2 linked regions of the Niveibacterium microcysteis genome follow. The protein of the gene in region 2 interacts with the protein of the main gene of each other region in a pairwise test. Links are inferred from orthologs where the notes say so. Each region holds a gene or a part of one and is shown on either strand. Other genes may lie near its edges.

Region 1 (3,615 bases), 1.8 Mb from region 2 along the record:
CCGCTCACGCTTTTGACGTGAGCCAGTCACGCGCGGGAATGCCGACGGTATGATTTGTTCGCCAACCGGATTTGAACCAAGCTCCGCGCCTGGGCGCACTCAGCAGAGGTAATCGTGGGACTTTTCGATCAGCTCAAATCGATACTTGCCAAATCGCCGACCCCCCAAGCGCCGGCAAACCACGCTGACGCGGTTGGGACCAGTCTTGGCCAGCCCCCGGAGCGACGCGTCCGTGATCGCCAGAATGCGCGGCCCGGTACGAGCGCACTGATCGTTGACGACTCGCCGACCATCGTCGCCGCGCTTCGGAAGATGCTCAATTCCGCCGGCTACGTCACCCTTGAAGCGCTGACCGCCGAAGAAGGAATCGAGATAGCCCGCGACCTGACGCCGGACATCATTTTTCTCGACATCGTCCTTCCGGGCATGAACGGCTTCGCAGCGCTGCGCACGCTACGGCGTGATCCGCTGACGAAGGATATTCCGGTGATCATGATCAGCGGCAACGAACAAGCCACCGAACAGTTCTTCGGCACCCGAATCGGCGCCGACGATTTCATGAAGAAGCCTTTTTCACGGCTTGAAGTGTTCGCTCGAATCGAACGACTTCTTGATGCAGATATGGTGCCGCGCCGGCTGGTTACCGCTTCGCAGCCAGAAGTGGCGAGCACAGGCAGCGTCTAGCCGATACGGCAGAGATTGCCGCTGGTGAGCGGCGAACCGGCGGGAATGCGATTCCAAAAAGAACAAAAGGCCCTTTATGGGCCTTATGTTCATTCGTATCTCAGAACTTGTTCAGAGACAAACGCTTTTCATATCAGACATCGATGTTGCGCGCGTAGAGCGCATTGCTTTCGATGAATTCTCGACGCGGCTCTACCTGGTCGCCCATGAGCGTGGTGAAGATTTCGTCGGCGGCGATGGCGTCGTCGATCTGAACTTTCAGCAGGCGACGAACGGCTGGGTCCATGGTGGTTTCCCACAGCTGGTCGGGGTTCATTTCGCCGAGGCCTTTGTAGCGCTGCTTGCTGAGGTTACGTTCGACTTCGTTGAACATCCAGCGAATGGCGTCGGCGAAGGATGTAACCGGTGCCGCTTTTTCGCCGCGGCGCATTTCCGCGCCTTCGCCGATCAGGCCATTGATCATTTCGGCGGCGCGCCGGATCTGCGCGTAGTCACCGGAGACAAGGAATTCAGCGTCGATGATGCCGCGGCGTACGTTGCCGTGGTGCATGCGCTCCACCGCCAGTTCCCACGCTTCGCTTTCCTGATCGAAGTGGGGCCGGACATTAACACCCTTGGGCATCGAGGCTTGCAGTCGCGCTGCGGAATCGGTTGCAGCGGCCTCGTCGGTGAGCGAAACGTTGATATCGCCGGCCAGCATGGCGTGCAGCGCAGCGGGGTCGATGAAGCCGGAGACCCGGTTGATCACCGCTTCGGCGAGCAAGTAGTTGCGGGCGAGTTCGCCGAGCGTTTCGCCTTCGATTGGCGCTGCTCCCGATGAGGGAATGAGTTGCGCGGTGTCGAGGCCCATCCGCAGCAGGTGGGCATCGAGTTCGGCATCGTCCTTGATGTAGCGCTCGTTCTTGCCGTGCTTGATCTTGTAGAGCGGCGGCTGCGCGATGTAGATGTGACCGCGCTCGACGAGCTCGGGCATCTGGCGATAGAACAGCGTCAGCAGCAGGGTGCGGATGTGGGCGCCGTCGACGTCCGCGTCGGTCATGATGATGATGCGGTGGTAACGCAGCTTCTCTGGCTTGAAGTCGTCCTTGCCGATACCGGTCCCGAGCGCGGTGATCAGCGTGGCGATCTGTTCGGAGGAGATGAGCTTGTCGAAGCGCGCGCGTTCGACGTTGAGCACCTTGCCGCGTAGCGGCAGGATCGCCTGGAACTTGCGATCGCGGCCTTGCTTGGCTGAGCCACCTGCGGAGTCACCCTCGACGATGTAGATCTCGCACAGCGCGGGATCCTTCTCCTGGCAGTCGGCGAGTTTGCCGGGCAGGCCGACGCCATCGAGCACGCCTTTGCGGCGCGTCATTTCACGCGCCTTGCGGGCGGCTTCACGGGCGCGCGAGGCCTCAACGATCTTGCCGCAGATGGTCTTGGCATCGATCGGGCGTTCGAGCAGGTATTCGGACAGCTTGGCGGCGACGACTTCTTCCACCGCCGGGCGGGCTTCGCTCGAGACCAGCTTCATCTTGGTCTGCGAAGCAAACTTCGGATCGGGCATCTTCACCGACAGCACACAGGCAAGGCCTTCGCGCATGTCATCGCCGGTGATCTCGACCTTGGCCTTCTTCGCGATCTCGTTTTCTTCGATGTACTTGTTGATGACGCGGGTCATCGCCATGCGCAGGCCGGTGAGGTGGGTACCGCCGTCGGACTGCGGAATATTGTTCGTGAAGCACAGCACCTGTTCCTGGTAGCTGTCATTCCACTGCATCGCGACTTCGACGGTGAGTTCCACTGTGCCGCCGCCACCGCTGACCGGCACCTGAGTGGCACCGGCCGCGTAAAAGACGTTGGGGTGCAACACCGTCTTCGCACGGTTGATGTACTCGACGAAGCCACGCACGCCGCCGGAGAAGGCAAAGTCTTCCTCGCGGTTGGTGCGCTGATCGATCAGGCGAATGCGCACGCCGTTGTTCAGGAAGGAGAGCTCGCGCAGACGCTTCGCGAGAATCTCGTAATGGAATTCGACGGTGCCGAAGATCTCTTCATCGGCAAGGAAGTGCACTTCGGTGCCGCGTTTCTCGGTGTCACCGATGACGCGAAGCGGCGAGACTTCGACCCCGTTCTGCACTTCGAGCAGGCGGTCCACGGCGTGGCCGCGGTTGAACTCGAGGAAGTGCTTCTTGCCGTCGCGACGAATCGTCAGCCGCAGCCATTTCGAGAGCGCATTCACACACGACACACCAACGCCGTGCAGACCGCCTGAGACCTTGTAGCTGTTCTGGTTGAACTTGCCGCCTGCGTGCAGCACGCACATGACGATCTCAGCCGCCGAGCGCTTGGGTTCGTGCTTGTCGTCGAATTTGATGCCGACCGGAATGCCACGACCGTTGTCGGTGACCGAGATCGAGTTGTCGGTGTGGATCGTGACGACGATGTCGTCGCAGTGGCCCGCCAGCGCTTCGTCGATCGCGTTATCGACGACTTCGAACACCATGTGGTGCAGACCGGTGCCGTCAGAGGTGTCACCGATGTACATGCCAGGGCGCTTGCGCACGGCCTCCAGCCCTTCAAGCTGCTGGATGCTGTCTTCGTCGTAGGCGGGTTGCTGGTTCTGTTCGGACATCGGGTGACCTTGCTTCAAAAACTGAAATTCATCGCCGCGGATCATACGACCAGGCGCGAACGGCTGAATGAGCCGTTCGCGCCCGCCTGCAATTCCGTGGCCTAACGCTGGGAATGACTGTCGGCTTAGATCCGCATCGGCATCACGACGTACTTGAAGCGCTCGTCGCCCGGCAGGGTGATCAGCGCGCTGGAGTTGCCATCGTTGAGCCGCAGCTCGATCTCGTCGGTGGCTGAGTTCGTCAGCACATCGAGCAGGTAGGTGACATTGAAACCAATGTCGACCGAGTCGCCGGCGTAGTCGACTTCGATCTCTTC
Region 2 (8,179 bases):
GCTGCCACAACAGTGTGTTGTCGCGGATACGCGGCTTGCCGTCGACCCACACATGGGTGACGTGCTCCCTTCCGGCTGCATAGACCAGATGGCTTGCAGGGCTGAAACAGGGGCTGCACTCAGGCGACGCAAGCGATACAGCAACAAGATCGGCAGCCTTGCCGGCCACGATCGAACCGATCTCGTTCTCCATTCGCAGTGCCGTGGCGCCCGCAAGCGTGGCGCTTCGCAGTGCTTCGTGGGCATCAAAGGCCGAAGCATCGCCGGTTGTGACTTTCGCAAGCAGTGCCGCGTGCCGCATCTCCTGGAACATGTCCAGCCGGTTGTTGCTGGCCGCACCGTCTGTGCCGAGCGCGACACGCAGGTCACGCGCGAGCATGGTTTTGATCGGCGCTGCGCCACTGGCAAGTTTCATGTTTGAGGTCGGGCAGTGAGCAATGCTGCAATTGTGTGCCGCCAGCGTTTCGATTTCGTGTAGGTCGAGGTGTACTGCGTGTACGGCAATCAGGTCGGTGTCGAGCAGGCCGAGTCGTTCCAGTCGCGCGAGCGGTCGTTGTCCGCAGGTGGCAATACTCTCGGTGATCTCGTGCGTGGTTTCGTGTAGATGCATGTGGACCGGGCAGCCAAGCTCGTGGGCAAGCTGCACGATACGTTCGAAGCTTGCGTCCGATACGGTGTAGGGGGCGTGCGGGGCAAAGGCGAAACGCAGGAGCCCTTCGCCGCGCCAGCGGTCGCGCGCCGCAAGGCCCTTGCGCAGGTAGTCCTCCGCGTCGGCGGCGTAGCCGGTTGGGAACTCGATCACCGTCATGCCGATGACTGCGCGCATGCCGACTTGTGAGAAGGCGTCGGCCGCCGCGTCAGGGTAGAAATACATGTCGTTGGCGCAAGTGATGCCGCCGTGGAGCATCTCGATGGCAGCCAGCAGGGTGCCGTCGCGGACGAAGTCCGCGCTGGCGTGTTTTGCCTCTGCGGGCCAGATGGCCTCCTGCAGCCAGCGCATCAGCGGAAGATCATCCGCAATGCCACGCATCAGGCTCATCGCTGCGTGCGTATGTAGATTGACGAGGCCCGGAATCAGGACATGGTCCGGCAGGTCTGTCCGCTCGGCCGGTGCAAAGCGTGTCTCCGCCTCGGTGACCGGGCATACCGCGACGATGCGACCGTTGCGCACGGCGACGGCATGGTCTTCCAGTGTCACGGCGTGCGGCTCGACCGGAATCAGCCAGCGTGGCGTGATCAACAGGTCGACGGGTTCTGCTGGGTGCATCGTCTGGCTCCGTGGCGGGGTGGCGCGATCTTAGCCAAGCGCAGCGGGGCTGACGAGCATTTGTGGCGCGTAGCTGGCGCGGGAACGGGCTGGTTTCTCGCCCGCCGGAGGCGGCTTAGGGTGGGGTTGCCGGACGTGCTAAAATCTTAAGCTTTTGGCAATTTGCCGTCTCTCCGGCCCAAAGCTGGACACTTCATCGCGCGACACATGGATTCCTTCGCCAAAGAAACGCTACCGATCAGCCTCGAAGACGAGATGCGGCATTCCTACCTCGATTACGCGATGAGCGTGATCGTGGGGCGTGCCTTGCCGGATGCCCGGGACGGCCTCAAGCCGGTTCACCGCCGCGTGCTGTTTGCCATGCACGAACTGGGCAATGACTGGAACAAGGCCTACAAGAAGTCGGCTCGTATTGTCGGCGACGTGATCGGTAAGTATCACCCGCACGGCGACCAATCGGTCTATGACACCATCGTCCGCATGGCGCAGGAGTTTTCGCTGCGCTACATGCTGGTAGATGGTCAGGGCAACTTCGGTTCTATCGACGGCGACGGCGCCGCGGCGATGCGATACACCGAAGTTCGCCTGTCGCGTATCGCCCACGAAATGCTGGCCGATATCGACAAGGAAACCGTCGACTTCGGGCCGAACTACGACAACTCCGAAAAAGAGCCGCTGCTGCTGCCGGCCCGCATTCCGAACCTGCTGATCAACGGCAGCAGCGGTATCGCGGTGGGCATGGCGACCAACATTCCGCCGCACAACCTGGGCGAAGTGATCGAGGCTTGCCACGCGCTGCTGGCCAACCCCGATATCGACATCGAGGATCTGATCAAGCTGGTGCCGGCGCCGGACTTCCCGACCGCCGCACTGATTTACGGCCTGCACGGCGTACACGAGGGCTACCGCACCGGCCGTGGCCGTGTCGTGATGCGTGCGCGCACGCACTTCGAAGACATGGAGAAGGGCAATCGACAGGCGATCATCGTCGACGAAATCCCGTACCAGGTTAACAAGCGCACGCTGCTCGAAAAGATTGCCGAGCTGGTCAACGACAAGAAGATCGAAGGCATCAGCGAGATCCGCGACGAGTCCGACAAGGACGGTATGCGGATCGTGATCGAACTCAAGCGCAATGAGATGCCCGAGGTTGTGCTGAACAATCTGTTCAAGCAGACCCAGCTGCAGGACAGCTTCGGCATGAACATGGTGGCGCTGGTCGACGGCCGCCCGCGTCTGCTGAACCTCAAGCAGATGCTCGACTGCTTCCTGTCGCATCGCCGCGAAGTGGTGACCCGCCGCACGATTTTCGAACTGCGCAAGGCGCGCGAGCGCGGCCATATCTTGGAAGGTCTGGCGGTCGCGTTGTCGAACGTCGACGAAATCATTGCGTTGATCAAGGCTGCGCCGACCCCGCCGGTCGCGAAGGTCGAGATCATGGCGCGCACCTGGCGGTCGCAGTTGGTCGAGGACATGCTGTCGCGTGCAGCGGCCGACAACTATCGGCCTGAAGGTCTGCTGCCGGAATTCGGCCTCTCGTCGCAAGGCTATCGCCTGTCGGATACGCAGGCTCAGGCGATTCTTGAGATGCGCCTGCAGCGCCTGACCGGGCTGGAACAGGACAAGATCGTCAATGAGTATCGCGAGGTCATGGAGCTGATCGCTGATCTGCTCGATATCCTTGCCAAGCCGGCACGCGTGACGCAGATCATCGGCGACGAACTCACCGCGATCCGCACGCAGTTCAGCGATCCACGTCGCTCGGAGATCGTGCTGCACGCGGCCGACATCAACATCGAGGATCTGATCGCGCCGCAGGACATGGTCGTGACCTTGTCGCACACCGGTTACTTCAAGCGTCAGCCGCTTGCTGACTACCGCGCGCAGAAGCGTGGCGGGCGCGGCAAGCAGGCTGCATCGGTGAAGGAAGACGACTGGGTCGATCAGCTCTTCATCGCCAACACGCACGACCACATCCTGTGCTTCTCGAGCCGCGGCCGCCTGTATTGGCTGAAGGTGTACGAAGTGCCGGAAGGCAACCGCAATTCGCGCGGCAAGCCGATCGTCAATCTGTTCCCGTTGGTCGAGGGCGAAAAGATTACCGCCGTGCTGCCGGTCAAGGAGTTTGACGAGGGGCACTTCATCTTCATGGCAACCTCGCAGGGTACCGTGAAGAAGACGCCGTTGACCGATTTCGCTAACCCGCGCAAGGCCGGCATCATCGCGGTCGGGCTCGACGAGGGTGACTACCTGATCGGCGTTGCGATCACCGATGGCAACTCGCAGGTGATGCTGTTCTCGGATGCCGGCAAGGCGGTGCGTTTCGATGAAACCGATGTGCGCCCGATGGGCCGCACTGCGCGCGGTGTGCGCGGCATGATGCTGGAAGACGGACAGTCCGTGATCTGCATGCTGGTCGCCAACGGCGAAACCCAGCATGTCCTGACGGCTACCGAGAACGGGTATGGCAAGCGCACGCCGATCGGCGATTACACGCTGCACGGCCGTGGCACCAAGGGCATGATCGCGATTCAGGGCTCCGAGCGTAACGGCAAGCTGGTGGGCGCGGTGCTGGTTGATCCGTCCGACGAAGTGATGCTGATCGCAGACAACGGCGTGCTGATCCGTACCCATGTCGACACCATCCGTGAAACGTCCCGTTCGGCGCAGGGCGTGACCCTGATCAACCTCGATGACGGCGCCAAACTGGCGAGCATCGAGAAGATCATCGAGAGTGACGCTGCGGTCGATGGCGCTGAAGGCGAAGAGGGAGAAGCCGCCGATACCGGAGCCGCAGAATGACGCGCCCGTGGAACTTCGGGCCCGGCCCGGCGGCGCTGCCTGAGGCGGTGCTGCGCCAAGCCGCAGAGGAAATGCTCGACTGGCACGGATCCGGCATGTCGGTGATGGAGATGAGCCACCGCGGCAAGGAGTTCATGTCCATCATCGAGCAGGCCGAATCGGACCTGCGTGCGCTGATGAGCGTGCCGTCGAACTACAAGATCCTGTTCATGCAGGGCGGGGCGATCGCGGAGAACGCGATCATCCCGATGAACCTTGCGGGCAAGAATCCGAAGATCGATTTCGTCGAGACCGGCTCGTGGACCACCAAGTCGCTGAAAGAGGCGCGCCGCTACGGTGATGTGCACATCGCCGCATCCAGCCTTGATCCGGACGCGGCGCAGGGCAAGTACACGCGTATCCCGTCGTTTGATGAGTGGCGTCTGCGCAGTGACGCGGCTTACCTGCATCTGTGCAGCAATGAAACGATCGACGGTGTCGAGTACTTCGAATGGCCGGACATGGCTGCGCTCGGTGCGCCCGATGTGCCGGTTGTCGCCGACGTGTCGTCGGACATCCTGTCGCGTCCGATGGACATCTCGAAATTCGGGCTGCTGTTTGGCGGGGCGCAGAAGAATATCGGTCCGTCGGGGCTGACGATCGTGATCGTGCGCGACGATCTGCTGGATCAGGCGCAGGCGGCGTGCCCCTCGGCCTTCCAGTACAAGACCGTGGCTGAGAACGGTTCGATGTTCAACACGCCGCCGACCTACCCGATCTACATCGCGGGGCTGGTCTTCCAGTGGCTCAAGCAGCAGGGCGGTGTCGCGGCGATCGAGCGGCAGAATATTGCCAAGGCCAAGCTGCTGTACGACGCGCTCGACGCCAGTGAGCTCTATGTTTGCCATGTCGATCCGTCGGTGCGTTCGCGCATGAATGTGCCGTTTTTCTTGCGTGACGAGTCGTTGAACGACGCGTTCCTCGCCGGCGCGAAGGCGCGCGGGCTGCTGCAGCTCAAGGGCCATAAGTCGGTGGGTGGCATGCGTGCGTCGATCTACAACGCGATGCCGATCGAGGGTGTGCAGGCGCTGGTCGAATACCTGCGCGAATTTGAACAAACCCGCGCCTGAGGGCTGTCCGTGAGCGAAGAAGAACTGTCCCGTCTGCGGGCCGATATCGACCGGCTCGATCGAGAGATTCTGGAGCGCCTCGGCCAACGTGCCGGCTGCGCGAAGAAAATTGGCGAGATCAAACGCGGCCCGATCTATCGGCCGGAACGCGAAGCGCAGGTGCTGCGCAAGATCGCGGACCTGAACCCCGGCCCGCTATCGGGCGAGGCGGTCCAGCGCATCTTCCGCGAGATCATGTCCTGGTGTCTGGCACTCGAGCAGCCGCTGAAAGTGGCATTCCTCGGGCCGGCCGGTACCTTCTCAGAGTCTGCCGCACGCAAGCACTTCGGCGGCGCGCCGGATTTCCTGCCGCAGGGCACGATCGATGAGGTGTTCCACGCGGTCGAATCCGGCGGTGTCGCCTACGGCATCGTGCCGGTCGAAAACTCGACCGAAGGTGCTGTGGGCCGCACGCTCGATCTGCTGCTTGCCAGCTCGGCCAGCATTTGCGGCGAGGTGAAGCTGCGCATCCGCCAGCACTTCCTGTCGCAGGCGACGTCGATCGGCGACGTCAAGCGCATCTACTCGCATTCGCAGTCGCTCGCGCAGTGCCAGGATTGGCTGGCGCGCCACGCCGCTGGCGTTGATCGGGTGCCGGTCGCGAGCAATGCGGAAGCGGCGCGCATGGCCTCGACCGACCCGGAGTCTGCCGCCATCGCCGGCGAGGCGGCGGGGCAACTCTACGGCCTGGGCTTCCTTGCTTCGGACATTGAAGACGATCCGAACAATACGACCCGCTTCCTGGTCATCGGCAAGCACGATGCCGGCCCTTCCGGCAAGGACAAGACCTCGCTGGTGTGTTCCGCGCCGAACCGCCCGGGCGCGGTGTTCTTCCTGCTCGAATCGTTCGCGAAGCACGGCGTCAGCATGACCAAGCTCGAATCGCGTCCGTCGCGTACCGGCCTTTGGGAGTACGTGTTCTATATCGATGTCGAAGGCAACCGGGCGGACGAGGCGGTGGCGAAGGCGCTCGCTGATCTGCAGGACCGTGCCGCTTTCGTCAAGGTGCTGGGCAGCTACCCGGCCGCAGCGCTTTAAGGATTCCGCATGAGCAAAGTCGTCCAGCAGGCACCCGAGTACATCCGCTCGATCTCGCCCTACATCCCGGGCAAGCCGATTTCGGAACTGGCGCGCGAGATGGGGCTGCGCGAGCAGGACATCGTCAAACTGGCGTCCAACGAAAACCCCCTGGGCGCGAGCCCGAAGGCGCTGGAAGCTGCTCAGCGCGCGATTTCCGAAATCCACCGTTATCCGGATGGCAATGGCTTCGAGCTGCGCGCGGCCCTGGTCAAGAAGTTTGGCGTTGCACCGGAACAGATCGTGCTCGGCAATGGCTCGAATGATCTGCTCAACCTGTGCGCGGCGGCGTACCTGAACCACGAGACTTCGGCTGTGTTCTCGCAGCACGCATTCGCGGTGTATCCGCTGGCGGTCAAGAGCGCCGGGGCGCACGGCATTGAAGTGCCTGCACGCGAATTCGGGCATGACCTGCCGGCAATGCTGGCGGCGATTCGTCCTGACACCCGGATCGTGTTCATCGCGAACCCGAACAACCCGACCGGCAATTTCCTGCCTGCGGTGGAGATCGAGGCCTTCCTGGATGCGGCGCCCGACGACGTGCTGGTCGTGCTCGACGAGGCCTACAACGAATACCTTGAGCCGGAGCAGCGCTACGACAGCGTCGCATGGCTCGAGAAGTATCCGAACCTCGTCATCACACGTACCTTCTCCAAGATCTACGGTCTGGGTGGTTTGCGTGTCGGCTACGGTCTGGCGCGCGCGGAGCTGGCCGATCTGCTCAATCGTGTTCGCGAACCCTTCAACGTCAATAACGTCGCCCTTGCGGCGGCTGCTGCGGCCTTGGGGGACGAAGCGTTCGTGGCGCGCAGTTATGCGGTCAACCGTGATGGCATGGCCCAGATCATTGCGGGCCTGAAGGCGCTCGGGCTTGAGTACATCCCGTCCTCGGGCAACTTCCTGACATTCCGCGTCGGCGATGCAGCCACGATCAATCGCAAGCTGCTGGAGCAAGGGGTGATCGTGCGTCCGATCGCCAGCTACCAGATGCCTGAGTGGCTGCGCGTCACCATCGGCTTGCCGGCCGAGAACGAGCGCTTCCTTGGCGCCTTGGCCAAGGCGCTGGGCCGCGCATGAAGCCATTTGGTCGTGTCGTCATCTGCGGCGTTGGCCTGATTGGCGGCTCGTTTGCGCTCGCTTTGAAAGCGCGCGGTCTGGTGCGCGAGGTGGTGGGCATCGGCCGGACGACGGCGTCGCTGGAGCGCGCGCGCGAACTGGGCGTGATCGATCGTTTCGCCACGGATTGGGCGACCGCGCTCGACGGTGCTGAACTCGTGCTGCTGGCGATGCCGGTGGGACAGATGCTCGGCGTGATGCAGGCCATGGCGCCGCATCTCGGGCCCGATACTTTGGTCACCGATGCGGGCAGCACCAAGCGCGATGTGATCGAGGCGATCTACTCGAACCTCAAGTCTCATCTTGAGCAGGTGGTGCCGGCGCATCCGATCGCCGGGGCCGAGAAGAGTGGCCCGGACGCCGCGCGCGCGGACCTCTACGCGGGCCGCAAGGTCGTGATCACGCCGCTGTCCGAGAATCGCCCCGAGGCTGTGGCCCGCGTGCGCGAGGCCTGGGCTGCGACGGGCGCATCGCTACACGACATGTCGCCGCAGGAACACGATCGTGTGTTCGCTGCGGTAAGTCATCTGCCGCATTTGCTTGCCTTCGCGCTGGTCCATGAGATCGCGGGGCGTGCCAATGCGGAACAGCTCTTCGGATTCGCCGCCGGCGGCTTCCGCGACTTCACCCGGATCGCCAGCAGCCATCCGGAGATGTGGCGCGACATCAGTGTGGCCAACCGCCATGCGCTGCTGGCCGAACTCGACACCTACATCACCGAACTGGCCTGGATTCGGGCGCTGCTGTCGCAAGGCGACGGCGATTCGCT

The links.
Region 1: the proteins of gyrA (region 2) and gyrB interact in binary tests that used the Escherichia coli proteins (3 or more experiments, as listed by UniProt). The link is inferred for Niveibacterium microcysteis from one-to-one orthologs.

Annotation. Positions count from the first base shown.
Region 1 is NZ_CP071060.1:2,851-6,465, reverse strand. What follows is about bases 559-3,615. They hold gyrB (DNA topoisomerase (ATP-hydrolyzing) subunit B), read right to left. Parts: upstream 3,299-3,615; coding sequence 818-3,298; downstream 559-817. Other genes in these bases: dnaN (DNA polymerase III subunit beta), read right to left, coding at 3,424-3,615; JY500_RS00020 (response regulator), read left to right, coding at 559-684. Also shown: more of JY500_RS00020, read left to right, coding at 115-558. UniProt on the Escherichia coli protein: DNA gyrase negatively supercoils closed circular double-stranded DNA in an ATP-dependent manner to maintain chromosomes in an underwound state.
Region 2 is NZ_CP071060.1:1,767,028-1,775,206, forward strand. The notes cover bases 1,134-4,271. They hold gyrA (DNA gyrase subunit A), read left to right. Parts: upstream 1,134-1,474; coding sequence 1,475-4,069; downstream 4,070-4,271. Other genes in these bases: JY500_RS08090 (TRZ/ATZ family hydrolase), read right to left, coding at 1,134-1,267; serC (3-phosphoserine/phosphohydroxythreonine transaminase), read left to right, coding at 4,066-4,271. Also shown: more of JY500_RS08090, read right to left, coding at 1-1,133; more of serC, read left to right, coding at 4,272-5,178; pheA (prephenate dehydratase), read left to right, coding at 5,188-6,255; hisC (histidinol-phosphate transaminase), read left to right, coding at 6,265-7,371; JY500_RS08115 (prephenate dehydrogenase), read left to right, coding at 7,368-8,179. UniProt on the Escherichia coli protein: A type II topoisomerase that negatively supercoils closed circular double-stranded (ds) DNA in an ATP-dependent manner to maintain chromosomes in an underwound state.